DNA from 3 places in the Acerihabitans sp. genome. Region 2 is predicted to be linked to each of the others. Evidence: predicted binding sites of a transcription regulator. Region 2 holds the regulator's gene; each other region holds the start of a gene.

What was found. Region 2 encodes sigma-54, which starts transcription at its own class of promoters, with help from an activator protein. Its sites were predicted from a motif close to GTTGGCACANNTTTCGCTNT; they were not measured.
Positions count from the first base shown of each region.
Region 1: a site for sigma-54 is predicted at 2,237-2,256, ahead of VGC33_RS19380 (amino acid ABC transporter substrate-binding protein). Genes of this name have one in related genera too.
Region 3: a site for sigma-54 is predicted at 5,167-5,186, ahead of glnK (P-II family nitrogen regulator). Genes of this name have one in related genera too.

Region 1 is NZ_DASWOM010000114.1:70,575-80,662, reverse strand. Features, by position in the region: gene VGC33_RS19395 (regulatory protein RecX) at 1-419, opposite strand, end outside; gene recA (recombinase RecA) at 471-1,541, opposite strand; gene pncC (nicotinamide-nucleotide amidase) at 1,651-2,139, opposite strand; gene VGC33_RS19380 (amino acid ABC transporter substrate-binding protein) at 2,426-3,196, shown strand; gene VGC33_RS19375 (amino acid ABC transporter permease) at 3,226-3,885, shown strand; gene VGC33_RS19370 (hypothetical protein) at 3,964-4,974, opposite strand; gene VGC33_RS19365 (hypothetical protein) at 5,721-7,043, opposite strand; gene VGC33_RS19360 (zinc ribbon domain-containing protein YjdM) at 7,695-8,036, opposite strand; gene VGC33_RS19355 (alpha/beta hydrolase) at 8,293-9,051, opposite strand; gene VGC33_RS19350 (MarR family winged helix-turn-helix transcriptional regulator) at 9,235-9,687, shown strand; gene mutS (DNA mismatch repair protein MutS) at 9,970-10,088, shown strand, end outside.
Region 2 is NZ_DASWOM010000134.1:11,069-21,156, reverse strand. Features, by position in the region: gene VGC33_RS21820 (BglG family transcription antiterminator) at 1-1,705, shown strand, start outside; gene npr (PTS phosphocarrier protein NPr) at 1,706-1,978, opposite strand; gene rapZ (RNase adapter RapZ) at 1,975-2,829, opposite strand; gene ptsN (PTS IIA-like nitrogen regulatory protein PtsN) at 2,940-3,419, opposite strand; gene hpf (ribosome hibernation promoting factor) at 3,525-3,812, opposite strand; gene rpoN (RNA polymerase factor sigma-54) at 3,836-5,269, opposite strand; gene lptB (LPS export ABC transporter ATP-binding protein) at 5,317-6,042, opposite strand; gene lptA (lipopolysaccharide ABC transporter substrate-binding protein LptA) at 6,056-6,628, opposite strand; gene lptC (LPS export ABC transporter periplasmic protein LptC) at 6,606-7,175, opposite strand; gene kdsC (3-deoxy-manno-octulosonate-8-phosphatase KdsC) at 7,172-7,735, opposite strand; gene kdsD (arabinose-5-phosphate isomerase KdsD) at 7,750-8,736, opposite strand; gene VGC33_RS21765 (calcium/sodium antiporter) at 8,771-9,736, opposite strand; gene mlaF (phospholipid ABC transporter ATP-binding protein MlaF) at 9,989-10,088, shown strand, end outside.
Region 3 is NZ_DASWOM010000138.1:3,441-13,528, reverse strand. Features, by position in the region: gene VGC33_RS22330 (PLP-dependent cysteine synthase family protein) at 1-734, opposite strand, end outside; gene VGC33_RS22325 (Lrp/AsnC family transcriptional regulator) at 850-1,305, shown strand; gene VGC33_RS22320 (SmdA family multidrug ABC transporter permease/ATP-binding protein) at 1,357-3,126, shown strand; gene VGC33_RS22315 (SmdB family multidrug efflux ABC transporter permease/ATP-binding protein) at 3,119-4,900, shown strand; gene glnK (P-II family nitrogen regulator) at 5,238-5,576, shown strand; gene amtB (ammonium transporter AmtB) at 5,616-6,902, shown strand; gene tesB (acyl-CoA thioesterase II) at 7,025-7,888, opposite strand; gene VGC33_RS22295 (YbaY family lipoprotein) at 8,111-8,671, shown strand; gene VGC33_RS22290 (MGMT family protein) at 8,738-9,052, opposite strand; RNA gene ffs (signal recognition particle sRNA small type) at 9,262-9,358, shown strand; gene hha (HHA domain-containing protein) at 9,821-10,024, opposite strand; gene tomB (Hha toxicity modulator TomB) at 10,071-10,088, opposite strand, start outside.

The DNA.
Region 1 (10,088 bases), on a different contig from region 2:
GCCCTGGCCTCCCGATCGGGTGGGAGAGGTTGCCCGAATTTCTTCCAGGCAACGTCCTGCGCCTGTGCCGACCGATCGATTTGTGCCTCGGTAAAGGCGATATCTATGGTTTCCCTGTTTATTCCCTTTTGCAGCAGCTCCATGCGTATTTTTTGTTCGCCATATCCTCTTTTGCTACGGCTGTTCACATAACGCAGGGCAAAACGCGCATCGTCCAGCCAGTCATTTTGCAGGCAGTAATCGACCACTACCTGGATCTCGGCTTCGGTGATATCAGGCGCGTCCGGCGCGTCCACTGCCGGCCTTGCTTTAAAACGCCGCCTGGCGGCCGGCTGTGCCGCCAGTTTGCGGCGCAGCTCCGCTTCACTGTGATCGCGCAACGTGAGCAAACGTAAAGCGCGATCGAGCAGCGTGCTCATAAGCTACCGACCGTGGCGGCGCATGATACCCGCCCCCAAGCCGTGGAAGCGTTATGCTTCTTCACTGCTCTCATGGGCGGCGCTTTCATCAACTTCATCGCTTGGGCCGGCAAAACTGGTGGTTTCCGGGCTGTTCAACAGCATATCGCGCAGTCTTTTATCCAGATCCGCCGCAATTTCCGGGCGTTCCTTCAGGAACACACAGGCATTGGCCTTACCCTGGCCGATTTTTTCACCGTTATAGCTATACCAGGCACCGGCTTTTTCGATGAGCTTATGTTTAACGCCCAGATCCACCAGTTCGCCGCGGATATTGATGCCCTCGCCATACAGGATTTGGAATTCAGCCTGCTTGAAGGGCGCGGCGACTTTATTCTTCACCACTTTGACGCGCGTTTCGCTGCCCACCACCACTTCGCCTTCCTTGACGGAGCCGATGCGGCGGATATCCAGACGTACCGAGGCATAGAATTTCAGCGCGTTGCCACCGGTGGTGGTTTCCGGGTTACCGAACATGACGCCAATCTTCATACGGATCTGGTTGATAAAGATGAGCAGGGTATTGGCGTTCTTAAGGTTACCCGCCAGTTTACGCATGGCCTGGCTCATCATACGTGCCGCCAGTCCCATGTGCGAATCGCCGATTTCCCCTTCGATTTCAGCTTTCGGGGTCAGCGCCGCCACGGAGTCGACGATGATAACGTCAACCGCGCCGGAACGCGTCAATGCATCGCAGATTTCCAGGGCTTGTTCGCCGGTGTCGGGCTGCGAACACAGCAGGTTGTCGATATCCACGCCAAGTTTTTTTGCGTAGATGGGATCAAGGGCATGCTCGGCATCGATAAACGCGCAGGTTTTGCCTTGACGCTGCGCGGACGCGATCACCTGCAGGGTCAGGGTGGTTTTACCCGACGACTCCGGCCCGTAAATTTCAACGATGCGTCCCATGGGCAAACCGCCGGCGCCCAGTGCAATATCAAGGGAAAGAGAACCTGTGGAGATTGTTTCAACATCCATTGAACGATCTTCACCCAGGCGCATGATAGAGCCTTTGCCAAACTGTTTTTCAATCTGGCTTAATGCCGCTGCCAACGCCTTTTGTTTATTCTCATCAATAGCCATTTCAACTCCTATCAAGCAGGGAGCGACATCGCTACCCTCTTTTCGCCAAACATCTATGCCGATACTGATGCCAATTATACTGTACAATCATACAGTATCAAGCACATTTTCAGAGAAATGTGTCTAATACGGTTTTTAGGGCGAAATGCACCGCCTGGCGCCGCACGTCATCCCGATCCCCGTCAAAATGCATCAGCTGCGAGAATGCCGCGCGCTGCCGGCCGGCAAAGCCGAACCAGACCGTGCCGACCGGTTTTTCCAGCGTCCCGCCGTCCGGCCCCGCGATACCGCTAATGGAGACGGCGTAATCCGCCGCCGCCGCCGCCAGCGCGCCGCGGGCCATTTCCAGCACCACCGGATCGCTGACCGCGCCATGCTGTTCCAGGGTACTGGGCTTGACACCCAGCATCTCGGATTTGGCCAGGTTGCCGTAGGTGACAAATCCGCGCTCGAACCAGCCCGAACTGCCGGCGACGTCGGTAAGGGACTTGGCCACCCAGCCGCCGGTGCAAGACTCGGCGCAGGTGATAAATCCGCCGGTCCGGGCGAGCGCCGCGCCGATACGGGTGCTAAGCATTAAAAGATCGCTGTCGTTCATGATACTCCCATCCTGTTAACAAGGCTGTCAAACGGGAAAACGTCCACCGCCGGGGCTATCGTCTCATTCCAGTATAACCCGAACCGGCCGGGTTACAGAGGCCACATTTTTCGCTTGTAACCACTGTATTGATGCACTAAAGTTCTTATTAAACTATCTGTTATAATTTTAAGTACTTTCTAATTACTTAATAACATTTATTGGAAAATCCAAAGTGGATTAGCATTCCGACATCTTCAGGTCTGCGCGCCGTGCGCCCCTTAACTTTGTCACTTCAGGAATAACGATGAAAAAAATGACTTTAGCACTTTTAGCCGGCTCCCTGCTTATCACCGCGGTACAGGCACAGGCGGAAGACGGCCTCGCGGCAATTAAAGCCGCCGGCACCATTACCTTTGGCACCGAAGGCACCTATGCGCCTTATACCTACCATGACGGCAGCGATAAGCTGGTGGGATTTGACGTGGATCTCGGCCGGGCCGTCGCCGCCAAGCTCGGCGTCAAGGCGAAATTTATCGAAGGGCGATGGGACGGCCTGATTGCCGGCCTGGACGCCAAACGTTATGACGCGGTGATCAACCAGGTGGGCATTACCCCGGAACGCCAGGCGAAATATGATTTTTCCCAGCCCTATATCGATTCAAAAGTGGTGCTGATCGTGCGTGACGACAATACCACCATCAAGAGTTTCGATGACCTGAAAGGGCAAAAGGCCGCCCAAAGCCTGACCAGTAATTATTCCCAGGTGGCGACCAAGTACGGTGCCGATCTGGTGCCTACCGATGGTTTTAACCAGTCATTGGACCTGGTGCTGAGCCGCCGGGCGGCCGCGACGCTAAATGACAATTTATCCTTCCTTGATTTCAAAAAACATAAACCGGACGCGCCGCTGAAAATCGTCGCCACCCAGGACGCCAACGCCCCTTCCGGCATTCTGATCCGCAAGAATCAACCCGACCTGGTGAAAGCATTGAATACCGCGCTGGATGAAGTGAAAGCGGATGGCACCTATAAGACCATCGCCGTTCGTTACTTCGGTCAGGACATCTCTAAATAATTTATTTTACGGAACAGGAGCTCTAGCGGATGCCGCCCTGGCTACAACTGATGTTGGACTCCTTCTGGCGGTTGTTCGCCGCCGGAGTGATGTTTACCCTGCCGCTGGCGATCCTCTCCTTTATCGGCGGGCTGGCGGTGGGTTTTGTGGTGGCGCTGATCCGTCTGTACGGTCCGCAGCCGCTTAAAGGGATTGCCGATTTTTATGTCTGGGTGATTCGCGGCACCCCGCTGTTGGTGCAGCTGTTCCTGATATTTTATGGGTTGCCCAGCGCGGGTATTACGCTTGATGCGTTTCCAGCCGCGCTGATAGGCTTTATCTTGAGCGTCGGGGCCTATAGCTCGGAAATTATCCGCGGAGCGATCCTGTCGGTGCCTAAGGTGCAGTGGGAAGCCGCTTATGCCATCGGCATGAGCAGCAACCAGGCCATGCGCCGGGTTATTTTACCGCAATCGGTATTTGTCTCGCTGCCGCCTCTGGCCAATTCATTTATTTCACTCATCAAGGACACTTCGCTGGCGGCGGTAATAACCGTACCGGAAATGTTCCTGGCGGCGCAGCGTATCGTATCCGTAACCTATGAACCCCTGATACTGTATATCGAGGCAGCGTTTATCTACCTGATGTTCAGTACTGTGCTCAGCAAATTGCAATTCCGGCTGGAAATTTATTTCCGGCGCTACGAATAATCATTGGTGACGCCTTGACCGGCGTCATCCTCTTTTGAATTAAAGCCTGGCGACACCAAGCCTGCCGGCAGGCATTTTTTAGATATCCTCCATGATAAAATTGGAAAAACGATATTCCGGCAGCGAAGCTTCCTCGATATGTCCGATTCTGATGGGCAGTTCGCTATTGGAATCGCACAGTGATTTTATGTAACGCCAATATACCTTTTCCGCTTCAATATGATCAACCATGGGATCCAGCGCCTCCTCGGTGATGCTGATGGTCATTTTTTTATTATGGGAGATATTATCAGTATTATCCGAGTTTTCATGAGTGTCATCCGCGGCGTTTGAGACTTCATTGCTTTCGAGCATTTCAGCCATCTTTTTTATCATCGCCATATTGTCATTCGCAGCCTGTGGAGAGTAATAAAATAACCCATCGTTGAAAATCGCTTCCATGGCTTCATAAAAAGTAAAATCAATCTCGCCCTGGATATATCTGATCTTATTGTTCACCACCACCCCGGGATACTTCCTGTTCAGGAGATTATCCTTTTCATAGCCATAGCTAGCCATCACCTGTCTGTTACTCACCACCACCGGCACGTTTTTGATGGTATGGATATCGCCGCTGATACTATAATGTTCTTTATCATTTATTTTATAACCATTGGCGGTATAGTCGGCTTCAATATCAAAACGCCTTGTTGGAACGCGTTTACGATTTAAATAGGCGGTAAAATCCTCACCGGGTTTAATGTCCTGGTGTTGATAGGCGCGATGGATCGAGATCACTTTTTGGATGCCAATCCAGTCAAATACCGATTCCGCCTGTGAGGGTTTCCTGAGTTCATCAATATATGCCATGACATCGATGTCGAGATAGACACCTAGCATTGTCGCCCAGGGTTCAATGGCCAGGAATATATGCGCTAAGGTGGTGTCTTCCTCGATAATAACAGGATGGCGAAAATATTTTAACAAAAAAAGCGGATCGTCCTCCTCCAGGCACGTTTGCAGGGACAACAATGGGATAGCCGTCAAAGCATCATAGTCTGAACGAAATCGCAAAATTGCATCTTTACAAAAAATTAATGATCCGTCCATTCACACCCCGGTAATTTGTTAATAAAATAGCCACGGCTGATGATTATTTATTGGTGATTAATCAATAATATTTATAGGTTGTAATATAATTACCGCTTGCATGTCAAATGCCTATTTTGCCAATTGGGCATCACATTTGATGCGAAAAACGATGCGTTTTTGAGTCCTTTTTCCCCGTCACGGTAACTTTGTAGCGCCTAATATAGGCTAAAATTAAATCCCAATCACCTTTCAAGCGCTTATTTTACCCGGCGACACAGACCCGTGTGACAAAATGTTTACATGGAGGATAATACCTCCCGTTCTGCGTAACATATTATGACGTGTTGGTGAAGACCATAAAAACATGAACAACCCATCCCGCCTCATTTTTTCTCGGCTTTCCAGATAACCATAAACGGAGCATTCAAACTTTGCCATAAAAAAAATGATGAAAAAATTTAATCAAATGGCTAAACAATTAACTTAAATTAAATCATTCAATATCAATCTGTTACATCAGTGATTTTATGCCTTAATGCGGAATGTGGTTGCAGGCGTCGCCAGTTGCCTATTTCTTGACCATGCCGTCAGGCAATAAAACAGTAATCGGTTCAGTCCACTTCAGATTTTCCGCCATATTTCAGCTGGCGATACGCTTCCTTTCCTCAGAAAGAAAGCGCATATCCTCGACCAACCAGAGTAAGTTCGACTTTATCCGTGAATCAGCAAACAAGCGGCTCTGGTTAAATAAACATTAGCGTTTTTCATTGATGGCCCGGCGCAGGCGCCGCGTCTTGCTTCACATGCGCCCCGACAAAGGGCGGATAGCCCACCACCAATACCGCGGCGACCAGGTGATTTATCACCATCATTTGATCGAAATGGGATAAGCGCGTCGTGCCCAGTACCGAGGCCGCCGTCAGGGAAACACCTACCGCTGCGGTAAAGTTGGAGGTACGCATGGCGTTAGTGGTGAGAAATTGTTCCGCGGCCTGATCGGCGGTTGGCCAGTATCCGTTGCCGATACGCGGACGGCGTAACCCTATGCGCACCCCCTCCCGCCGCGCCGGCGGCTTTTCACGCCCGGAACGCGGCGCCTTGGTCCGGTTATGAGGCCGCAGGCCGTCATGCGACGTCGAGAACCAGTTCATCAGCGTCGGGCGTTGCAGCTCGTCAAAGGCCTCGGCAAGGGCATTAAAAGCGCTGCGCAGGAGGTCATGGATAATGTTCGGCTGGATAACCATGGCGGCGGCACCGGCGGCGGAAGCCCAGGCCGCCATATGTTTTCCAATCCGAGCGGCTTCATCAATGGCATAACCAGCGCCGGAATGCGGCGCGAATTCAGCCATGGCGACGCCAAGCGCCACTTGCGCCACACCGTAAAACAGGCTGCAGCTGACAAGTCCGCCCACGTTTATACCGCCATTATCGTGCAAAGGGAAAAACAGCTGAAGCAGATCCCGCATCAGGGTATAGGTGAGCGTCTGGACCCCAATAGATCCCATCAGCGTTCCGAAGATATAATCAGGTTTGTGGCTGGCCATCACCACCAGCGCGCCGGCGCTTATCATTCCCATGGAAATGCGGGAAGCGCGTGAGACGTTGGTCGCGGTGCCGTTCATTTCATCGCGTATCCCGCCGGCCAGATTCAGTCCCGGTCCCAGCAACATGGAAAAAACGCCCGCCATAAGGCGCGGCGGTAAGGACGCCGTCGCGCCCAGCAGGCGGAAATTATTTTCCAGGGCAAAGCCAACCATCTGCCGCAGCAGGGTGGAAAACGCCACGATAGTGCCGGTGCGTGTCGCCACGCTGATGACATTTGCGATGCGACGCGGCGCGCCGTCGGAGATAACGGTAAAATCATTGCGCATGACCGCGCCGATAAAATCAATCATCCGGCGGCCACGCTCATAAAATGTCCCGGCGGGGTTGTCACGCAGTTCCTGACGAAGATGCAGCGCCAACTGATGTTCCGGCGTGCCCGGGGAGGTGGAAAACGGAATTTCCGCGCCCTGCTCGAGCATATTATTCAGGGTGGCCAGCATCTTTTCCGTTTCGGGTAATTCCTTATCCCTGAGGGTCGCCAATAAATCGCCGACTGATCTATCCAGGCCACGGCACAAACTTTCCGTAATTGTTATCAATGATTTGACGGCGGCGTCTCGGTTGGTGGACGCTTGAGGTAAAAAGAGAGGTTCACCGATTACCCGAGATGAAGGGGTGTGGTCGGCCAATGCGTGCTCAGCCATGTCCGCATCAGCATCATCGACTACAGGTAAAGAAACATAGTTAGCTGAATTTATAGAATATATAGGAGGCATAAAATTTTATTCCGCATGTCTTTTCTGTTGAAAAAAATCCTTAAGTCGTGAATAAACGCGACTTCCAACCGGGGATGCGTATCATGGCGGGGGATTTAATGTTTGTCATTGAATAAGATATTATCAAGCGGAAAAAATATATTTACCTTGGTGGGAAAATATTAAGCCATAAATATAAACAAGTAACAAAATAGATGATTCACATTATAAATAGCCCAGTGTTAATTCATGGAAATTTTAGACGTTATTTCCAGGCCATTTTGTGTAAAGGTCAAACAGTATCCGCTTCTGGTCGCCCCGTCCCTGGCAAGTCGTTTTGCATGCCGCCAGCATCACGCGCCGCTGATGATGGTTCAGGGTATCCCAGGGCAACCATGCCGTTTCCATGCGCCGTCCATTCAGAATTACGTTTGCCCGTCAGCTTTTCTTCACAAATTCCGATTTCAGTTTCATCGGGCCGAAGCCGTCAATTTTGCAGTCAATATTATGATCCCCTGCCACCAGACGGATACTTTTCACTTTCGTGCCGATTTTCAGCGTCAAGGAACTGCCCTTCACCTTTAAATCCTTTATGACGGTAACCGCGTCGCCATCCGTCAGCAGGTTGCCGTTGGCATCCTTGACCATCAACTCCTCGCCTGGGGCGGCCGATACCTCAACTACCGACCATTCATGGCCGCATTCGGGGCAATTGAACTGCTCTGCGTTCTGCCAGGTAAAACCGGAACCACACTGGGGACAACTGGGTAATTGTGACACCTTGACTCCTTGATTTGATGGGAAACAACCCGGATCATAATATTATTCAGCCGCCGCAATAGCGTGACGAAAGCATGATTTTTCGGCCTCGATAGCTTAACCCTGGGATTTTACCCTTTTCACAGGGTCAAAGAACAGCGCGGGAGGGCAAAAGACATTCGGTATAGCGTTAGGCTACCCTTGTGGGAGTCCAAGCCATTTTCGCCGTTCCAGCCGGGAAAATGGCTTAGCGTTGCCGTTGCGTTACCGGACCGGGTTATTCCGACAGGCTTTGAGCGGCTTTCTCAATCAGCTCGGCGACCTGGCGCGGCTGCGAGGCGAAGACCGCATGGCTGGCCTTGACTTCGACAACCTGGCTTTGCGCGCGTTTGGCCATAAACCGTTCCAGATCCGGATTGATGGCCCGATCTTGGGTTGCGACCAGCGCCCAGCTTGGTTTGGTTTTCCAGGCCGGTTCCGATGCCTGCGTGTTAAAAATGGCGGCGGCGGGCATCACCTGGGAACGCGCCATAAAGCTGGCCTGTGTCGCGGGCAGGTCGGCGGCGAAATCGGCGTGATAAAGCTCGGGTTTCAGATAGAGGAAATGATCGGCGGTTTCAGCGATGCCTTTCGTGGCCGGAGGATTTTTAGCTGACAGACCGGCGAGGGTCTCACCTTTTTCCGGTTGTAACGCGGCAATGTAAACCAGGCCGGCGACCGAGGGATCCTGCCCGGCTTCGCTGATAATAAAGCCGCCATAGCTGTGTCCGACCAGCAGAGATTTTCCCTGTTGCTGCCCGAGGATGCGACGGGTTGCCGCGACGTCGTCGGCCAGAGAGGTCTGCGGTTCCTGGACAATGGCCACATGGTAACCCGCTTTATCGAGGATGCGGGTCACCTCTTGCCAGCCGGAACCGTCGGCAAACGCCCCATGCACCAAGACAATATTTTTAATCGGGCCCGCCATCGCGGCGCCCTGGACGGCGAATGCCAAGGCCAGCCCGGCGGCAATGCGTGTCAGTGTTTTCTGCAGCATAAATATTTCCTCGTTTCGAGTTAATGGACATATTACTTATCCTGATAATAATTATCTCGATAAATAATATGGCAATAACAATAGCAGTGCCCACTAGGATGTCAAGCTATTTGTTATCGCGATAGCTAATAATATATTAACGATGTTATGATGCTGTTCAGACCCTTGCTTAAGGAGCATGCCGTGGTACATCGTCCCCTTTTGGCGGAGCAGCTTTGCTATGCCATTTACTCTACCTCCATCGCCATCAAGCGGCTTTACAAACCGCTGCTGGACGCCATGGGCGTGACCTACCCGCAGTACCTGGTGCTGAATGTATTATGGGAGCAGGGCAAACAATCGATCGGCAGCATCGGCGACACGCTGGCGTTGGAAACCAGTACGTTGACGCCGCTGCTCAAGCGGCTGGAAACCGAGGGGTTTATCGAGCGCGTACGTAATCCCGAGGACGAACGGCAGGTCATGATTTCGATCACCGATAAAGGACAGCGGCTGGAGAATGAATCTTCGTGCCTGTCCGAGACGTTGTTTGGCAGCGCCGATATGGAGCTTGCCCAGCTACAGCGGCTCAATCGGGAAATCATCAGATTGCGGGATAATATCGTCGCCCGGCACGGTGAAAAAACGCCGTCCTGACGCACCCGCGCGCCCGGCGCATGGCCCGGCATCGCCGCCGTTTGGCGCGCGGTCCGACGCGCGCGCGCGCGTGGTTTTACGGCAAACGCCGCGTTTTTACCTGTGACAGCCGGTCACGCACTGAGCTAGTATAGCGGGTGCCCTACCCTGCATCACCGTCTATGCGCCGACCGGTTGCCGCACGCGGGACCGGGTGATTTTTAGCGAGACCTTGTGATGGCGAACGAGAACAATGAAAATCACAATTAAATTCCTATTCAATGGATCAAAAACACTAAGGCTATGACAAACACTGTAAATCTGGATTTCCATACCCCCATGATGCAGCAGTACCTGCGCCTGAAGGCGCAGCATCCGGACATCTTGCTGTTCTATCGGATGGGCGATTTCTACGAACTGTT
Region 2 (10,088 bases):
GCTGTTTGCCGCGCTCTCCCGGCAGGCGCCGCGCCAAAACCACACGCCCCGCTCCAGCGCCGAGCGTATTCCGGCGCTGATGGTGCGCTTTTTAAGCTCGGCCTATGCCTTTAAGATGGAGGATGTGGCCGACGAATGGTATGTCAGCCGCGGCACGCTGCAAAGCGATATGGCCGAGGTGCGTGAACGTCTGTCCCGCTACGATCTGACCATTGAGACCAAACCGCGCCACGGCATGAAGCTGTTCGGCAAGGAGTCGTCGGTCCGGGTGTGCCTGACCGATCTGATGTATTCACTGTCGCTTGACGAGCATGACGGCTATCTGCTGGCCAGCGGCGCGCTGCCGTTCGATATCCTGCCCCGGCTGACGCCGGCGTGGCATCAAAGCCTGCTGGCCAGCGGCATCAAGCTCACCGACGAGGGTGAGCAATACCTGGCGCTGTACAGCGCGGTGGCGGTCAAGCGTATCAGGGAAGGTTATCCGCTGCCGGACTTCCCGATGGAGGAGGTGGACGAGCGGATTAAAACGGCGTCCGCCCAGTTGGTGCGCCTGATCGAACCCCTGACCGGCAAGGGTTTCTCGGCGGCGGAGGAAAATTATCTGCGCATTCATATCGCCGCCCGGCGGGTACAGGAAATCAACCCCTCCGCCATTAACGCCGATGACGACGAAACGCTGGTGGACTATATCCTCAGCTATATCAATAGCCACTATAACTATGACCTGCAAAACGACAGCCAGCTGCGCGCCGACCTGCTGACCCATATCAAGACCATGATCACCCGGGTGCGCTACCAAATCACCATTCCCAACCCGCTGCTGGCCAATATCAAACAGCACTATCCCATGGCGTATGACGTTACGCTTGCGGCGGTAACCAGCTGGGGCAAATATACCCCTTATGTGATCAGTGAAAACGAAATCGGCTTCCTGGTCCTGCATATCGGCGTCGGCCTGGAGCGGCACTATAATATCGGCTACCAGCGCCATCCCCAGGCGCTTCTGGTCTGCGACAGCGGCAACTCGACGGTGCGCATGATCCAGGCGATGCTCAAGCGCAAATATCCGCAGATTGCCGTGACGCAGGTGATTTCATTGCGGGAATATGAAAAACTGCCGGCGCTTGAGGAGGATTTTGTTATTTCCACCGCCCGGATCGGCGAAAAAAACAAGCCGGTCATGGTGCTGGCGCCGTTTCCCAGCGATTACCAGCTTGAACAGCTCGGCAAACTGGTGCTGGTGGACCGCACCCGCTCCTATATGCTGGAAAAGTTTTTTTCCGAGCGGCATTTTATGATTGTCGATCGGCCGCTGAGCCAACAGGCGCTGTTTAAACAGGTGTGCGGCCAGTTAAAACGGGAAGGGGTGGTGGATAAGGATTTTTACCCATCGGTGGTGGAGCGCGAGGCTATCGTCAGCACCCTGCTGGCCGAGGGCATCGCATTGCCGCACTCACTGGGATTACTGGCCAAACAGACGGTAATTTACACCATCCTGGCGCCGCAGGGCATAGCCTGGGGCGAGAATGAAACCGCCTACGTGATTTTTCTGCTGGCGATCAATAAGACCGATTATGAAGAGGCGATGGCGATCTATGAGCTGTTCGTCACCTTCGTGCGCGAACGCTCGATGCCCAGGCTGCGCGACAGCCGGGACTTTGCCGGCTTCAAGGCGGTGGCCACCGATAGCCTGAGCCGCGCCTGATCAGTCTTCGTCAAAACCGGCGTTAAACAGCTCGATAACCGCCGCCAGCGCCTGAACTTCATCCGGGCCGCTGGCTTCCACCTCGATTAAACGGCCTTTGGCGGAGTCCAGCATCAGCAGGGCGATGACGCTGCTGGCTTCCGCCTCGGTGCCGCTATCGTTGCGCAGCAACACCTCCGCGTCAAAGCTTTGCACCAGATCGAACAGCTTCATTGCCGGCCGGGCGTGCATGCCCAGACGATTCTTGATTTCCACCGTTTGTTTGACCGTCATGGTTTACGCTTTTCCAGGGTGCGGTGCCGGGACTGGACGTTTTTACCGCGCGAACGGAAATAGTCCGCCAACTGTTCGGCCACATAGACCGAGCGGTGCTTGCCGCCGGTGCAGCCGATGGCCACGGTCAGGTAGCTGCGGTTATTGGTTTCCAGCATCGGCAACCATAACTCCAGGTAACTGCGCGTTTGATAGATAAAATTATGCACTTCGGTATGCCGGTCGAGGAAGGCCGCAACCGGTTTATCCAGCCCGGTCATCGGTCGCAGCTTGGGGTCCCAGTGCGGGTTGGGCAGGAAGCGCACGTCAAAGACATAATCGGCGTCGATGGGCAGGCCATGTTTGTAGCCGAAGGACTCGAACACCATGGTCAGTTCGCGCTCGCGCTTGCCCAGCAGCCGGGTGCGCAGCATTTCCGCCAGTTCATGCACCGACATCTCCGAGGTGTCGATAATTAAATCCGCGCGGGAGCGCAGCGGTTCCAGCAGTTCGTTCTCTTCGTCAATGGCGCTTTCCAGCGACAGGTTTTTGCTGGATAACGGATGCAGGCGCCGGGTATCGCTGTAACGCCGTATCAGGGTGCTGCGTTCCGCGTCAAGGAACAACAGCTGCGGCGAAAAGCTTTGCGGCAGGTTGTTCATGGCGTGCTCGAAGATCTCGGGCGTCTCGGGCATGTTGCGCACATCGATGCTCACCGCGGCTGAGATATTCCGGTCGGCCAGCGTATTGGCCAACTGCGGCAGCAGCACCACCGGCAGGTTATCGACGCAATAAAACCCCATATCTTCCAGCGCGCGCAGCGCAACTGATTTCCCTGAACCGGATCGACCGCTGACAATCATCAGCACCATGACGACTCCCCTCTGGTATTTTTATTGACCCATTGGCGACGCTTTCAGCTATACGCCAATTCAACCCCGCTGGTCGGTACAGCGCCGGGCAGGCAATCCGACCCGGCGCGTTAAGACCCGGCTTCCGTTTCCGTCATTATGGCATAGAGTTCTTCATCGCTTTGCGCGGCGCGCAGGCGACGGCAGACCGTTTTATCGGCCAGGCGCTTGGCCACCAGGGCCAGGGTATGCAGATGGGTTTTACACTGCTCGGCCGGCACCAATAAGGCAAACAGCAAATCCACCGGTTGATTGTCAATGGCGTCAAAGGCAATCGGCTGCTCAAGGCGGATAAATACCCCGACCGCGCGCAGCGTGTCTTCTTCCAGCTTGCCGTGCGGAATGGCGATACCGTTGCCGATACCGGTACTGCCCATGCGTTCACGGGTCAAGACGGCCTCGAACACCAGCTGCGGCGCCAGGTTGAGCTGCTTGGCCGCCAGCTCGCTGATAATTTCCAGCGCGCGCTTTTTGCTCTGGCAGTGGATGGAGCCGCGGGTGCACTCAAGGCTCAACACCGTGTTTATTTGCAAAGCTGTATCGTTAGTCATTTCATTTCACTTAAGGCGCGGTTTCACCTTTAAGACTCATCGGCCCGTTATCGTACGGATAACGAGCCGATGTGAGGTTAGGTAGCGATGTAGGCTACAGTGAATTCAGTACTGTTTCAGTTTTTCTTTGTGCTTGTTCAACTGGCGCGTCAGCTTGTCGATCAGCAAATCGACGGCGGCATACATATCGTCCGCCTCTGACGTCGCGTGCAGCTCACCGCCGTTGACATGGATCGTCGCTTCGGCAATCTGCTGGACTTTTTCGATCTTCAGAACAATATATACCTGATTGATCCGGTCGAAGTACTGTTCCAGCTTGGAAAATTTCGTGGTAACGAAATCGCGCAAAGCATCGGTGATTTCAACGCGCTGTCCGGTAATATTCAGCTGCATAGTGTCTTCCTTCTCTGTAGAGGTCAAACCATTTGCTTACGCTGGTTTGACGGCGGGATGGACAAAGACTCTCGGTATTTTGCCACGGTTCGCCGCGCCACCATAATGCCCTGATCGGAAAGCAGGGTGGTCAGCTTGCTATCGCTGAGCGGCTTTGCCGGGTTTTCCGCGGCGATTAATTTTCTCACCAGCGCGCGTATGGCCGTGGAAGACGCTTCGCCTCCCCCCTCGGTATTGACGTGGCTGGAGAAAAAATATTTCAGTTCAAAAATGCCGCGCGGGCTGTGCAGATATTTTTGTGTCGTTACGCGGGAAATCGTCGATTCATGCATCTCCACGGCCTGGGCGATATCCGCCAGCACCATGGGCCGCATATACTCCTCGCCCTGGTCAAAAAAGGCCTTCTGCTGTTCAACGATGCAGCGGGTCACCTTTAGCAGGGTGTCATTACGGCTTTCAAGGCTTTTGATCAACCAGCGCGCCTCCTGCAAGTGGCTGCGGATAAACTGTCCGTCCGAGTCATTGCGGGTGGTATTGCCGAGCGCCGCGTATTGCTGGTTGATTTTAAGATTGGGAATGCTGTCGGTATTCAGTTCCACCGTCCAGCGGTTATGCACTTTGCGCACCAGGACGTCTGGGATCACATATTGCGATTCGGTGGTATTGATCGATTGACCGGGCCTCGGATCGAGCGATTGAATCAGCGCCATGGCGGATTTCAGCACCTCTTCCTTCAGCCGGGTAGAGCGCAGCAGGCTACGGAAATCATGGCTGGCCAGCAGATCGAGATAGTCGCTGACGATAAGCCGGGCTTCGTTAATGTAGGGGAAGTCCCTGGACAGCTGCGACAGCTGGATCAGCAGGCAATCCCGCAGGTCGCGCGCCGCCACGCCCACCGGATCGAAGCGCTGTACGCGTTTGAGCACCGCTTCCACTTCATCCATGGTAACGCTGTCGTCGCCGATGCATTCCAGGATATCCTCCAGCGGCACCGTCAGGTAACCGGTTTCATCCACCGCGTCGACAATGGAGGTGGCTATGGCGGTATCGGTATCGGAAAACGGCGTCAGCTCCACCTGCCACATCAGGTAATCCTGCAGGGTCTGGATGGTTTCACCCTGGTAAATCGGCAGTTCTTCATCGCGGTAGTCGGTGCCGGTGCCCGAAGGGGTGCCGGCCGAATACATTTCGTCCCAGGTGGCGTCCAGCGGCAGTTCTTCCGGCATGTCCTTCTGTTCCATCGCCTCGCGGGTGTCAAGGGATTCGCTGTCGGGCAGGTCGTGTGAATCTATTTCTTCATGGACATCGGTTTGCTCAAGTAAGGGATTGCTTTCCAGCGCGGTCTGGATTTCCTGCTGAAGTTCAAGCGTAGACAATTGCAGCAGGCGGATTGCCTGCTGTAACTGCGGAGTCATGGCTAGCTGCTGACTAAACCTGAGTTGCAAACCTTGCTTCATATAATGCGTCAATTAACCTCTTGGGGCTTTCACTTCAGGACACCTTATCAGAGGCGGAACTCTTCGCCCAGATAAACACGCTTCACCTGCTCGTCCTGCAGGATTTCGGCGGGTGTGCCATGGGCGATGAGTTTCCCCTGGCTTACGATATAAGCGCGTTCGCAGACGTCCAATGTTTCGCGCACATTATGATCGGTAATCAGCACGCCGAGTCCGCTATCGCGCAAATGCTCGATAATTTTCTTGATATCGATAACGGAAATCGGGTCCACGCCGGCGAAAGGCTCATCGAGCAAAATAAATTTAGGGTTCGCCGCCAGGGCGCGGGCAATTTCGACTCGCCTGCGCTCGCCGCCGGATAAGGATTGGCCAAGATTATCGCGCAGATGGGCGATATGGAATTCTTCCATCAGGGCGTTGGCGCGGTCTTCGCGCTGCGCGGCGGTCAGATCGTTTCTGATCTGCAATACCGCCATCAGGTTGTCGAACACGCTCAGGCGGCGGAATATGGACGCCTCCTGCGGCAGGTAGCCGATGCCGCGCCGGGCGCGGGTGTGCAGCGGCAGCAGGCTGATATCGTCGTCGTCAATGATAATACGCCCGGCGTCGCGCTGGATAATGCCGACCACCATGTAAAAGGTGGTGGTCTTGCCGGCTCCGTTCGGCCCCAGCAACCCGACGATTTCCCCCGAGCTGACCTTAAGGCTGACGTCTTCCACCACATGGCGGCCCTTATAAGCTTTAGCCAGGTTTTCTGCGATTAATGTTGCCATGGGTTCAATACTCTTATTTAGTGCCGGATTTGGGCGCCGCGGTCGCTTTAGGCGCCGCGCCGGCCGGGGTTTTATCCTGCAGCTGTGACGGCACCAGTACGGTGGTGACCCGTTTACCCTTATCGCTAAAGGCTTCCATCTGCTGTTTTTTCACCAGGTAGGTAATGCGGTCGCCCTTGACGTTGCTGTCGAGCTGTTCAAGATACGCATCGCCGGTCAGCACCACAAAATCGTTGGCCAGCTCATAGCGGACCTTTTGCGCATGGCCCTTCACCGGCTTGCCGTTGTCCTGCATCTGGAAAAACGTCACCGGATTGCCGTAGCCCTCGACCACTTCCTTGCCCTGTTCGCCGTTCGGGCGGGTGATAACGACCTTATCCGCACGGATGTCGATGGACCCTTGCTTAACCACCACCGTTCCGGTCAGGGTGACGACATTGGTCTGCATATCGACCGCCTGCTGCTCGGAATCAATATTGATCGGCTGGTCGGTATCGCCGGTCATCGCCAGGGCGTTGGCGCTTGCCAGCAGCAACGCGCCGGCCGCAAAAACGGTATAGATTTTATTTTGGGTTTTGGATTTCATAAGAGGTCTTAACCTTTTCAATCAGCTCGGCAGTTTTGTTCCGCAGATTTCCGCGCATTTTCATGCCTTTAGAATTAAATCCGATGCCATATAGCGTCACCTCGTCGTCGGAGGAAACATCCTGCGTAACAAGATTCACCACAGCGTTATCGGTTCGGATGCGCTGCAGCTGCGAGGTTTCGGTCAGACTATCAACCTGGACATGGCCGTATAAATAAAGCATTTTATCATTGGTCAGCTTGGCCCGATCGGACCGGACTGTCCAGGTGGCGACTTTATTTTCATCGTACATCGTCGCCACCGGCTGGGTAAACCAGGTAATCTGCTCGACGGCGAAGTGCTCGACGTGCTCGGAGATCAGCCGATAGTTCATGGCGCCCACCGGATTGTATACCAGGGTAATGGTATGCTCGCTCTGGTAGGTGGGTTCGCCGGCATCGGGCGCCACCGCGCTCTGTCCGCCGTCTTTATCGGTCAGATTCAGGCCGATTAACACCAAGGCCACCAAGACCAGCAGTATGGTGACCCACCATTTTGTTTTACTCATACCGACTGCCCTTTGGCATCATCAAGCTTCCCTTGCGCCAGCAGAATTAAATCGCAGATTTCACGTACCGCGCCGCGACCGCCGGCAATATGCGTCACATAATCGGCCTTGGGCAGCAGCAGGGGATGCGCGTCGGCCACCGCGACGCTGAGTCCGACCCGCGCCATCACCGGCCAATCGATAAGATCATCGCCGATATACGCGACCTGGTCCGCTGTTAAAGATAGTTTAACCAATAGATCCTCAAAGGCCAAAAGCTTATCCGACCGGCCCTGGTAGAGATGGGTAATCCCCAGGGTGCGCGCGCGATCCTCCACCAGTTTGGCGGACCGGCCGGTAATAATAGCGACCTCGATGCCCGATGTCAGTAAGCATCGGATGCCGTAGCCGTCGCGCACGTTAAACGCCTTGAGCTCCTCGCCCTGATTGCCCTGGTAGACAAGACCGTCCGACAGGACGCCGTCCACGTCGCACACCAGCAGCCGGATGTCCCGGGCGCACTGCAGTATCCGCTGATCGACCGGGCCGTAGCAGGTCGCAATAAGGGTGGTGTCTTGCATGGCGGGTTTCCTTGTTAAATAACGCCGGCTCGCAGCATATCATGCATATGCACCACGCCCATCAGCCGGTTCTGGTCGGCCACCAGCACCGAGGTGATGTGGCGCGACTGCATCAGGTTCAGGGCATCGACCGCCAGGGTATTGGGCGTCACCCGAATGCCGCCGGCGGTCATCAGGTCGGCGATGCGCGCCTGGTTTAAATCCACGCCCATATCGAACACCCGGCGTAAATCGCCGTCGGTAAAAATGCCCTCGATATTCAGCTTATCGTCGCAGATAACCGTCATGCCGAGGTTTTTGCGCGTGATTTCCAGCAACGCGTCGCGCAAAGAGGCGTTCCTGGGCGTCACGGGCAATTCGTCGCCGCTGTGCATGATATCGGTCACCCGCAGCAATAGCTTACGCCCCAGCGCGCCGCCGGGGTGGGAAAGGGCGAAGTCTTCCGGGGTAAAGCCGCGCGCCTGCAGCAGCGCCACCGCCAGCGCGTCGCCCATCACCAGGGCGGCGGTGGTGCTGGTGGTGGGGGCCAGGCCCAAGGGGCAGGCTTCCAGGGGCACGTGGACGCAGATATGGATATCCGCCGCTTTGCCCATGGCGCTGGCCGGATTGCCGGTCATGCAGATAAGCGGGATGCGCAGGCGCTTGAGCACCGGGATGAGCGCCAGGATTTCATTGGATTCACCGGAGTTGGACAAGGCGATGACGATATCCTGGGCCGATACCATGCCCAAATCGCCGTGGCTGGCCTCGCCGGGATGCACAAAAAAGGACGGCGTGCCGGTGCTGGCGAACGTCGCCGCCATCTTGCGGCAGATATGGCCGGATTTGCCCATGCCCATCACCACGACTTTGCCGCCGCAATAAAATATTTTTTCGCACGCGCGGCGGAAATCATCGTTGATATATTGATCAAGCTGCGCCAAACCTTCCCGCTCGGCGGCGAGCACCTGTTTACCTGCGGCCGGAAAATCAAAATCCGGCGCTAACGACAAATGTGACATAACGTTATCCTGATGCGCCCGCTGTGTTCGCGGGCTAAGTAAACAACACCGTAACATAGGCGGCAAAACCACATAATAACAGAGCGCCCATGATAGAGTTGATCCTGCGGCGCTTTCCCAGGCAAAAGGCGGCTAATAAACTGCTTGCCGCCAGCATAACCCAATAATCGCGCGTAAACGCCAGTGCATTGATTCGTCCGGGCGAGAGCAGGGCGGGCACGGCCAGCACCAGCAGGCTATTAATAATGTTCGATCCGATGAGATTGCCCAGGGCAATATCATTTTCCCCCTTCAGGGCACCGGCGATAACGGTCGCCAGCTCGGGCAGGCTGGTGCCCAGGGCCACCACCGTCAGGCCGATAACCAAATCGCTGACCCCGAGATGGCGGGCCACCACGCCGGCGTTGTCAATGACCATATGCGCCGATATGGGCATGATGATAAAGGCCAGCGCCAGCCACAGCACCGCCACGGTAGTACCGCTGCCCTGAGTGTCCTGCGGCAGCTCCGCCAGCTGCTCGCGGGTCAGGCTGTCGTTGCCGGCGCCCTGCGCCCGCCGGGTGAGGGCGATGACGGCGGCAATATACCCTATCGCCGCCAGCAGCAGTATCATACCATCCAGGCGCCCCAGGACGCGATCCGCCAGCGCCAGTCCGCATAACGCCGTGGCGAGCAGCAGCAGCGGCAGCTCGCGCCGCACGATATCCGAATGGAACACCATGGGCCGGATAACCGCCGCGCCGCCGACAACCAGTAAAATATTGATAACATTGGAACCGATGATATTTCCCACGGTCATATCGAGCTGATGATTCAGCGCGGCGGTCACCGCAATCAGCAGTTCGGGCAAGGATGTGCCCAATGCGACAAGGGTGCAGCCTATCAGCCAGGGCGCCATCCCCAGAGACCTGCCGATCACGGCAGCACTGTAAACCAATCTATCCGCGCCATAAACCAGTAGAATAAGGCCAATAACCAATAATGACGTGGCAAAAAACATGTGAAGTCCTTGATGTTGTAGAATCCCGGGCTGCTGTCACTGCTGCCGTTTCCCGCGCGCAAGGTTGGGGACGCCGGCAATCCGGCCCGCGTGTTAATTTTGACTGTCCGCGGGCCAAAAGTAAAACATCGTATACTCACCTTAGATTATCGTTGCCAGGGTAATTTTATGTAAAAGTTCGATGAATCGGTCCTATTGCTTTAATATCTAGGGCAATAGGTTTTGAATGGGCACGACATGGGCAGTAATTACATGAACCAGACGGAACATTTGGTCGACATTCGCGGGTTGAGTTTTCGCCGCGGCAGCCGGCCGATATTCGACAACATCACCCTGCAGGTTCCCAGGGGGA
Region 3 (10,088 bases), on a different contig from region 2:
CGCGGCCGGCCGATGCCTTCTATTCGGCTGGCTACGCTTGCGGTGAGCGCCGCGTCCCGGTGATGAAAATAATCCGTAAAGACTGAATTCTCCGGATCGACCACCACCAGCCGGGTATCATGGCCCTGGTAACGGATATAGCGCCCAAGCGTGGCCGACGTGCCCCCGGTTCCGGCGCTCATGACGATATAATCGGGTTCGGCAAAGGGTTCCCGCGTCATCTGGCGGAAAATGCTTTCCGCAATATTATTGTTGCCGCGCCAGTCGGTGGCGCGTTCCGCGTAGGTAAACTGATCCATATAATGGCCGTTCAACGTTTGGGCCAGGGCTTTCGCTTCGTCATAGATCATGGCGCTGTGCTCGACAAAATGGCAGCGGCCGCCATAAAAGGCAATTTGCTCTATTTTACGTTTTGCCGTGCATTCCGGCATGACGGCGATAAACGGCAGGCCGAGCAGCCGGGCAAAATAGGCTTCCGAAACCGCCGTGCTGCCGGAGGATGCCTCGATTATAGTGGTGCCCTGCTTGATCCAGCCATTGCACAGGCCATACAAAAACAGCGAGCGGGCCAGGCGATGCTTGAGGCTGCCCGAGGGATGGGTGCTTTCATCTTTTAAATAGAAAAAAATACCGGGGAACGCCGGCCGCTGAAACCGGATCAAGTGCGTATCGGCGGAGCGTTGGAAATCCGATTGAATCTCGCTGATGGCCTGTTTCACCCATGGCGCGGTCATAATGATTATCCTTAATAATGTGAAGCCATAGCATAACGAGGATCAAGTGAAAAAAAATTGCCATTTTCCCTCGACTAGCGTCTTATAAGAGAAATATTTTCTCCAAAAACGGCTTATGTTAGATAAAACAGACCGCGCTTTGCTCTCATTGCTACAACAAGACTGCACGCTTTCGCTCCAGGCGCTGGCGGATGCGGTTAACCTGACGTCGACTCCCTGCTGGAAGCGGCTTAAGCGTTTGGAGGCGGCGGGTATCGTGCGCGGCAAGGTGGCGCTGCTGGATAATGAAAAATTGGGATTGGCATTAACCGCCTTTGTGTTGATTAAAACCCAACAGCATAATAGTGACTGGTATCAGACGTTTGTGGCGCAGGTCAAAGGGATGCCGGAAGTGCTGGCGTTTTATCGCATGGCCGGCGAGTATGATTACCTGATGCAGGTGGTGGTGAGCGATATGAAAAGCTACGACAATTTTTATAAGCGTCTGGTGAACGGCGTACCCGGCCTTATCGACGTGACCTCCAGTTTCGCGATGGAACAAATCAAAAATACCACCGTATTGCCGTTATAATTGATCTTTCCCCGCGGCGGGTTTCCTCTAATAAGTCTGGAATATTACTGCGTGAGATTATTTGCACAATTAAGTTGGTATTTTCGCCGCGAATGGCGGGGCTATCTGGGTTCGGTGTTACTTTTGATCGTCATCGCCATACTGCAACTTATCCCACCCAAACTGGTCGGGGTGATTGTCGACGGCGTGACGGAACACCGGGCCTCCACGCGCATGATCATGATGTGGCTTGGGGCCATGGCGCTTACCGCCGTACTGGTATACCTGCTGCGCTACGTTTGGCGTGTGCTGTTGTTTGGCGCCTCGTATAAGCTGGCGGTAGAGTTGCGCGCGCGTTTTTATCATTTGCTCAGCCGCCAGCAGCCGGGATTCTACCTGCGCCACCGCACCGGCGATCTGATGGCGCGCGCCACCAACGATGTGGACCGCGTGGTATTCGCCGCCGGGGAAGGGGTGTTGACCCTGGTGGACTCGCTGGTAATGGGCCTGTCGGTGCTGGTGGTGATGAGCGTGCAAATCAGTTGGCAACTGACCATGCTGTCGCTGCTGCCGATGCCGGTCATGGCCCTGATGATCAAACATAACGGCGATGAGCTGCACCGGCGGTTTAAAACCGCCCAGGCGGCGTTTTCCTCGCTCAACAACCAAACACAGGAAAGCCTGACCGGCATCCGCATGATCAAGGCGTTTGGTCTGGAGGAATACCAGTCGGACCGCTTTGTACAGGTGGCGGCCGACGCAGGCGCGAAAAATATGCGGGTGGCGCGCATCGACGCGCGTTTCGACCCGACCATTTACCTGACCGTCGGCTTTTCCAATTTGCTTGCCATCGGCGGCGGCAGTTGGATGGTGATGAACAACCAGCTGACGCTTGGACAGTTAACCAGCTTTATCATGTATCTGGGCCTGATGATCTGGCCGATGCTGGCGTTAGCCTGGATGTTTAATATTGTCGAGCGGGGCAGCGCCGCCTATAGCCGCATCCGCCAAACCCTGGACGAAGCCCCGCAGGTGATGGACGGCAAGGGCAGTCTTCCCGCCGGGCGCGGCGTGCTTGAGGTTGACGTCGAGAGTTTCAGCTATCCGCGCACGCCTCAGCCGACGCTTGAGCATATCCGTTTGCGGCTGGCGCCGGGAAAGGTGCTGGGGATCTGCGGGCCGACCGGCGCCGGTAAAAGCACCTTGCTGTCGCTGCTGCAGCGCCATTTCGACGTCACCCAAGGCGAAATACGTTTCCACGGCATGAGCCTGGCCGACGTGTCCCTTGATCAGTGGCACGGCCGCCTGGCGGTGGTCAGCCAGACGCCGTTTCTGTTTTCCGATACCGTGGCGCGCAATATCGCCCTCGGCCGGCCCGACGCCACCCGTGAACATATCGAGCGGGCGGCAACGCTTGCCTGCGTGCATGAGGATATCCTGCGGCTGCCGCAGGGCTATGAAACCGAGGTGGGCGAACGGGGCGTGATGTTGTCCGGGGGGCAAAAACAGCGTCTGTCCATCGCCCGCGCCCTGTTGCTGGACGCGGAAATCCTGATTTTCGACGATGCGCTGTCCGCGGTGGACGGGCGAACCGAACATACCATTTTGCGCAATCTCAGGCAGTGGGGCGAGGGACGCACCCTGATTATCACCGCCCACCGGCTGTCGGCGCTGAGCGCGGCCGATGAAATCGTGGTGCTGCGCCACGGCACCCTTGCCCAGCGGGGCGGGCATCAGCAGTTGTTGCAGGACGAGGGGTGGTATCGCGATATGTTCCGTTACCAGCAACTGGAGGCGGCGCTCAGCGCCGATCCGGACGGACAGGAGGCGGCCGATGCGTAAATGGCAGACCCTGTGGCCAACCCTGAAACGACTGCTGGCCTATAGCCGGCCTCACCGCAAGCCATTGACGCTGGCGGTGATTATGCTGTGGCTGGCGGCCGGCGCGGAAGTCGCCGGTCCGGTGCTCATCAGCTTTTTTATCGATCGCGTCGTGCCGATGAAAATCTTTCCGCCGCTGCTGGTGACCGGACTGGCGCTGGGATATATCGCCTTGCAAATGGTGTCCGCCTCCCTGCGCTATTACCAGGCGCTGCTGTTCAACCAAACGGCGCTCGACGTGGTGCAGCAACTGCGCACCGAGGTGATGGACGCCGCGCTGCGCCAGCCATTGAGCACCTTTGATACCCAGCCGGTAGGCCAGCTTATCTCGCGTGTGACCAACGACACCGAGGTGGTGAAGGATCTCTACGTCACGGTGATGGCGACGGTGCTGCGCTGCATCGCGCTGGTGGGCGCGATGCTTATCGCGATGTTTATGCTGGACTGGCGCATGGCCGCCATTTCGATGGTGATTTTCCCGGTGGTGGCGATAGTGATGATGATATACCAGCACTTCAGTACGCCTATCGTGCGTCGCCTGCGCGCCTACCTGGCGGATATCAACAACGGCTTTAATGAAGCGATAAGCGGCATGAGCGTCATCCAGCAGTTCCGCCAGCAGGGGCGTTTTGGTCAACGGCTGGCGGATGCCAGCCACGCCCATTACCTGGCGCGCATGCAAACCCTGCGCCTGGAGGGCTTTTTACTGCGCCCACTGCTTAGCCTGCTGTCGGCGCTGGTATTGTGCGGTTTGCTGATGCTGTTCGGCTTCAGTCCGGAGGGCAGCGTCGGGGTCGGGGTACTGTATGCCTTTATCAATTATCTCGGCCGGCTGAATGAACCGTTGATTGAGCTCACCACCCAGCAATCCATGCTGCAGCAGGCGGTGGTGGCGGGCGAACGCATCTTCGAACTGATGGATGGCGACCGGCAGCGGTACGGCGACGACGACCGGCCGTTGAAAAGCGGACGTATCGATATTCGCGATCTCAGCTTTTCCTATCGCGCCGGCACGCCGGTAATACGGCATATTTCGCTCACGGTGCCGTCGCGGCGCTTTATCGCGCTGGTGGGGCATACCGGCAGCGGTAAAAGCACGCTGGCCAATTTAATCATGGGCTATTATCCCCTCAGCCAGGGCGGATTACTGCTCGATGGCCGGCCAATCGCCAGCCTGACGCATCGGGTGCTCAGACAAGGGGTCGCCATCGTCCAGCAGGATCCGGTGGTCATGGCGGACACGGTATTCCTCAATATTACCCTGGGGCGCGATATCTCCGAATCCAGAGCGTGGCGCGCCCTGGAGCAGGTGCAGCTGGCGGCGCTGGTCAGGGCCATGCCGGGCGGCATCCATGCCGAGCTTGGCGAACAGGGCAATACCCTTTCCGTCGGGCAAAAACAGCTGTTGGCCATGGCACGGGTCCTGGTGCTGACGCCGGAAATCCTGATCCTCGACGAAGCCACGGCCAATATCGATTCCGGCACCGAGCAGGCGATTTCGCTCGCGCTGGCGGCCATCCGCCAGCAGACGACCCTGGTGGTTATCGCGCACCGATTGTCGACCATCGTCGAGGCTGATGAAATACTGGTACTCCACCGGGGCGAAGCGGTGGAACGGGGATCGCACGAAGGGTTGTTAAAACAACAGGGCCGCTATTTCCAGATGTACCAACTCCAGCAGGCCGGCAAGGCGCTTGCCGCCGATGTGATGGTCGCCGGCGCGCGCCACGGCTGACGATACCCGGCGCGGCGGCCAACGTCGGCTCAGGGGTGTTCACCCTGGTCTGCGCCGTTGCCGGTAAGCGGTTAACCGCAACGCGCACCGGGATTGAGCATCCCGATAGCGATATGTCCCCCCTCTGCACCGTTATCTGGCGGCGCGCACCGTCATGGTGCGCGCCGCCGGTGTTTTTCTGCGCGCCGCCGGCGCCCGTATGACGCGCTGGGCGGCGTTTGCTGTATTGGCGGGCGACGAACGGTAAATTTCTATTTCAAAACATTTGTGGCACATGCTTTGCTTTACTCAGGCGTAGCGATTGCAAGTTCGGATCCAAATTCTTGAGGGGGAACATATGAAGCTGGTAACCGTGGTGATTAAACCATTTAAATTAGAAGATGTGCGTGAAGCACTTTCTGCTGTGGGCATCCAAGGGCTGACGGTCACCGAGGTCAAAGGCTTTGGACGGCAAAAGGGCCATGCCGAACTGTATCGCGGGGCTGAATACAGCGTGAATTTCCTGCCCAAGGTAAAAATTGATATCGCCATTGCCGACGATCAGCTTGATGAAGTTATCGATGTCATCAGTAAAGCGGCGTATACCGGTAAAATCGGCGACGGAAAGATTTTTGTTGCTGAGTTACAACGGGTTATCCGGATTCGTACCGGTGAAACCGACGAAGCAGCACTTTAACGACACCAGCGCGAATTTTGTGGATAGGGATGGATGAAAATGAAGAAACTTGTCTCATTGACCGGCCTGGGCGCAGTGGCACTGTTGCCGACATGGGCCATGGCCGCAACGCCTGTTGCTGACAAGGCCGACAACGCTTTTATGATGATAAGCACCGCATTGGTGCTGTTTATGACCTTACCGGGGATTGCGCTGTTTTACGGCGGCCTGCTGCGCGCCAAAAACGTGCTGTCCATGTTGACCCAGGTTGCGGTCACCTTTGCCATGGTGTGCGTGCTGTGGCTGATTTACGGCTATTCCCTGGCCTTTAGCGAGGGTAACCCCTTCTTCGGCGGCTTCGGCTGGACCATGCTGAAGAATATTGAGCTGACCGCGCTGACGGGCACATTCTATCAACTGATCCACGTCGCGTTTCAATGCTCGTTTGCCTGTATCACAGTCGGACTTATCGTCGGCGCGCTGGCGGAACGTATCCGTTTCTCCGCGGTTTTGATTTTTGTGGTGATATGGCTGACGTTCTCCTATCTGCCGATGGCGCATATGGTGTGGGCGGGCGGTTATCTGGCGGCGCAGGGCGCTCTGGACTTCGCCGGCGGTACTGTGGTGCATATCAACGCGGCCAGCGCCGGTTTGGTTGGCGCCTATATGCTGGGTAAACGTTCAGGCTTCGGCAAGGAAGCGTTTAAACCGCATAACCTGCCGATGGTCTTTACCGGTACCGCGATCCTGTATGTGGGCTGGTTTGGCTTTAACGCCGGTTCCGCCAGCGCCGCTAATGAAATCGCGGCACTGGCTTTCCTCAACACCGTCATGGCTACCGCCGGCGCTATCCTGTCGTGGGTGTTCGTCGAGTGGATGCTGCGCGGCAAACCCTCTTTACTGGGTGCCTGTTCAGGTTGTATCGCCGGTCTGGTCGCCATCACTCCCGCCGCCGGTACCGTCGGCGTCGGTGGCGCGTTGGTGATTGGCCTGGTGGGCGGCGTGGCCGGACTGTGGGGTGTGGTTGCCCTGAAGAAATGGCTGCGGGTGGACGATGTGTGCGACGTATTCGGCGTGCATGGCGTATGCGGTATCGTAGGCTGTCTGCTGACCGGCGTCTTCACTTCCGCCTCACTCGGCGGCGTGGGTTACGCACAGGGCGTTACCATGGGGCATCAGCTCTGGGTTCAGCTGTTCAGCGTGATCGTTTGTCTGGTCTGGTCCGGCGTCGTGGCCTTTATCGGCTTCAAGGTCGCCGATATGGTGGTGGGTCTGCGTGTCTCCGAAGAACAGGAACGCGAAGGCCTGGATGTCAACAGCCATGGCGAAAATGCTTATAACGAATAATTATCCCGCCGCCGGGACACGATAAGCCGGCACCAAGGAAAACAGACAGGGGCGATTGATCGCCCCTGTCTGCATTTACGATTTACGCACCACGCCGCGTTTCGCCGGGCCCGCCGCCGAAGTCACGCGGCGTGGTGGCGCATGACCCCTTCCTGCGCCGTCGAGGCGACCAGCACACCGTCGCGGCGGAAAATCTGCCCGCGCACAAAACCTCTTGCTCCGGACGCGGAGGGGCTTTCAATGGCGTATAGCAGCCAATCGTCGAAGCGGAAAGACCGATGGAACCACATGGAATGATCGATGGTGGCGATTTGCATGCCTGGCTCGAAAAATCCCACGCCATGCGGCTGGAGCGCCGTCGGCAGGAAGTTGAAATCGGAGGCGTAGGCCAGCAGGAACTGATGGCATTCCCTGTCGTCGGGCAGACGGCCGGCGGCCCGCAGCCAAACATGGCGCACCGGTTTTTCCACGGCGCCTTTGAAGGGATTATGGAAAACGACCGGGCGCATTTCAATGGGTTTCTCACCGATAAGTTTGCGCCGCAGCGGCTCGGGTAGCTGGCCTGCCAGCGTCAGCGCGATTTCCCGCTCCGAGGGCAACCCCTCGGGGCCCGGCACCTCGGGCATGGCGCTTTGGTGTTCAAACCCCGCCTCTTGCGCCTGAAACGACGAGGTAAGATAGAATATCGGCTGGCCCCGCTGGATGGCGCTGACATGGCGGGCGCTGAAACTGTTGCCGTCGCGCAGCACGGACACGTGGTAATCAATGGGCTGGCCGACATCGCCGGGACGTAAAAAATAGCTGTGAAAGGAATGGACGTGCCGCGCGCGCGGCACCGTTTGCCGCGCGGCATATAATGCCTGGGCCACCACCTGGCCGCCGAAAACCCGGGTCAGGCCCAAATCCTCGCTTTGACCGCGAAAGAGACCTTCTTCCCTCGTTTCGAGTTTTATCAGGTTTAGCAGAAGATCAAGTTTGCGGGTCATATATACGCTCCTGTAGCAAAGGGTTCGCCGGCTACTATGCCGGAAATGACGACCTGCTTGCAAAGAGCATAAGCGCAAATGCGGCTTGCGCGAATGCAACCGACAGGAAAATATCAGGATCCTGTGCCATGATTAAATTCTTAGGTGGTTCAGCCACCACGACTTCACCGTCACTCAGTACCGGTGAAATGATGAGCTAATAATAAGAAGGAGATGTTAAATATGAAACTCTGGCAAGTTGTAGCCGGCGCCGCGCTGGCGGTCACGTTGGCGGGGTGCGCTGATAAAGGTCATCATGTGGCTACCCCGGCGTTCAAAACCCCGGGTACCGCTGAGCAAGCGGAGGCCTTAAGGCAACCCAGCGTATCGGGTACCGTATGGATCAGGCAACGTATCGCATTGCCTCCGGACGCGGTGTTGACCGTAACGCTGTCCGATGCCTCGATAAGCGATACGCCGTCAACCGTTATTGCGCAACGTGTGGTACGCACCGAAGGAAAACAGGCGCCGTTCAGCTTCGTGCTGCCGTTCAATCCGGCGCAAATCCAGCCCAATGCGCGCATCCTGCTGAGCGCGGCGATAACCGTCGACGGACGGCTGATGTTTATTACCGAACAGGTGAAGTCGGTTATCAACAATGGCGGCACCAAACAGGATCTGACGCTGGTGCCGGTGGAAGCCGTCGCCATGCCGACGCGGCCCGCGGCGGCCTCTACCGTGCCGCTGACGTCTCCCACCCAAGTGGCGCCGTCAAGCAGCGTTCCCGCGCCAAATCAGTTGTAACGCCTGCTGGCTATCGAATCAGACGCCCTTGCGTAAAGGGCGTTTTTTTACGTCATCGGACGTGCGTCACCATACCCAGCGATAGCGCGACAATTCGATTACGTCCCCGGGTCCAAATTCCACCCCTTCCGCTTCCAGGGCGGTTTTCTGCCGCGTGAAGCCTGCTCCGGGAAGGGATATCCCCCCATGACGGTTGACCACCCGATGCCATGGCAGCCTGCTGCCCGCGGGCAACCGGCTGAGTATGCCGCCCACCTGCCGGGCGGCGCGCGGCGATCCCGCGAGCCGGGCCACATCGCCATAGGTGACGATGCGGCCGCAGGGAATGGCGTCGACAATCTGGAATACCCGTTGACGAAATGTATCGATAGGTTCATTCATCTGGTTGCATAGATAGGATGTGTATTAAGTCCAGGGCCACATAGTGGCATAACCCGGCTGGCCGAAAAAGCACTTAAACCGCGGTATACCCGCCGCGCCGCTGGCGATTGCCCAAGAAAACAGCGCTTGTTTCGTATCGGCTTGCAATTGGAAGGGGCATCATTGATAATGCCCCGCGCTCGGGAAAAACGAGCCGTCAATGGAGGCCCCGTTGGTGCTCCCGCAACACTAACTTGTGAACTCGGTCAGGTCCGGAAGGAAGCAGCCGTAGCAGGCGACGTGTGTGCCGGGATGTTGCTGGCGGGGCCTCCACCCAATCAAAAGGCTCTGCTTTGACCCCCGTCCGTTTCCTGGCATGAACTTTAGGTGACGCAAGCCCATCGCCCTTGCGGCCGTACGCGGTTATTAATTAACAGAGAGTGCGGGCCATACGGATGTTTATGGCGTCCACTGGTGAAATAACATCCTCCCCTATATTCCCAAGGTAATCAAAAAACAGAATACCTTGCGTAATAGCGCCTGTTAATATAATGCACTGGCTATCCGGCATTACACCGTGATAGCTGCTATGGCATTTTTATTCGTGTTTATTTCAAACCCAAGACTTCCCCGGTGACGCGTCAGCACACTTGTAACGCATGTTTGCACGGGGTAGCGCGATAATCTGCGGCAAAACACGGAATAGACGGGTGTAAAAAGGAGTGATGAATACACCTATAAGTAGATGAATTTTTATTAGTGTTGATATTAAGTATCACTTAATGGCTGTTAACGAACATACTTCCAGACTGAAACCGGAACTTTATCATAGAGTTTGTCCATGGTAAGTTCCGCGAGGCGATGGTCGGCGGCTGAGTTGAATATCTCCAGTTCGTCGTCGGACAGTTCATATTTGTTTTTTTCTATCACCCGCTCCAGGGTCTCCAGGGTCCTGCATTTACGTAACCGCATTAAATAATCGATCTTGTTCATATTGGCCTTTTATGTTCTGTCGTATGTTAAAATATCATTTACTATTTCAGGAAATACAGAGTTC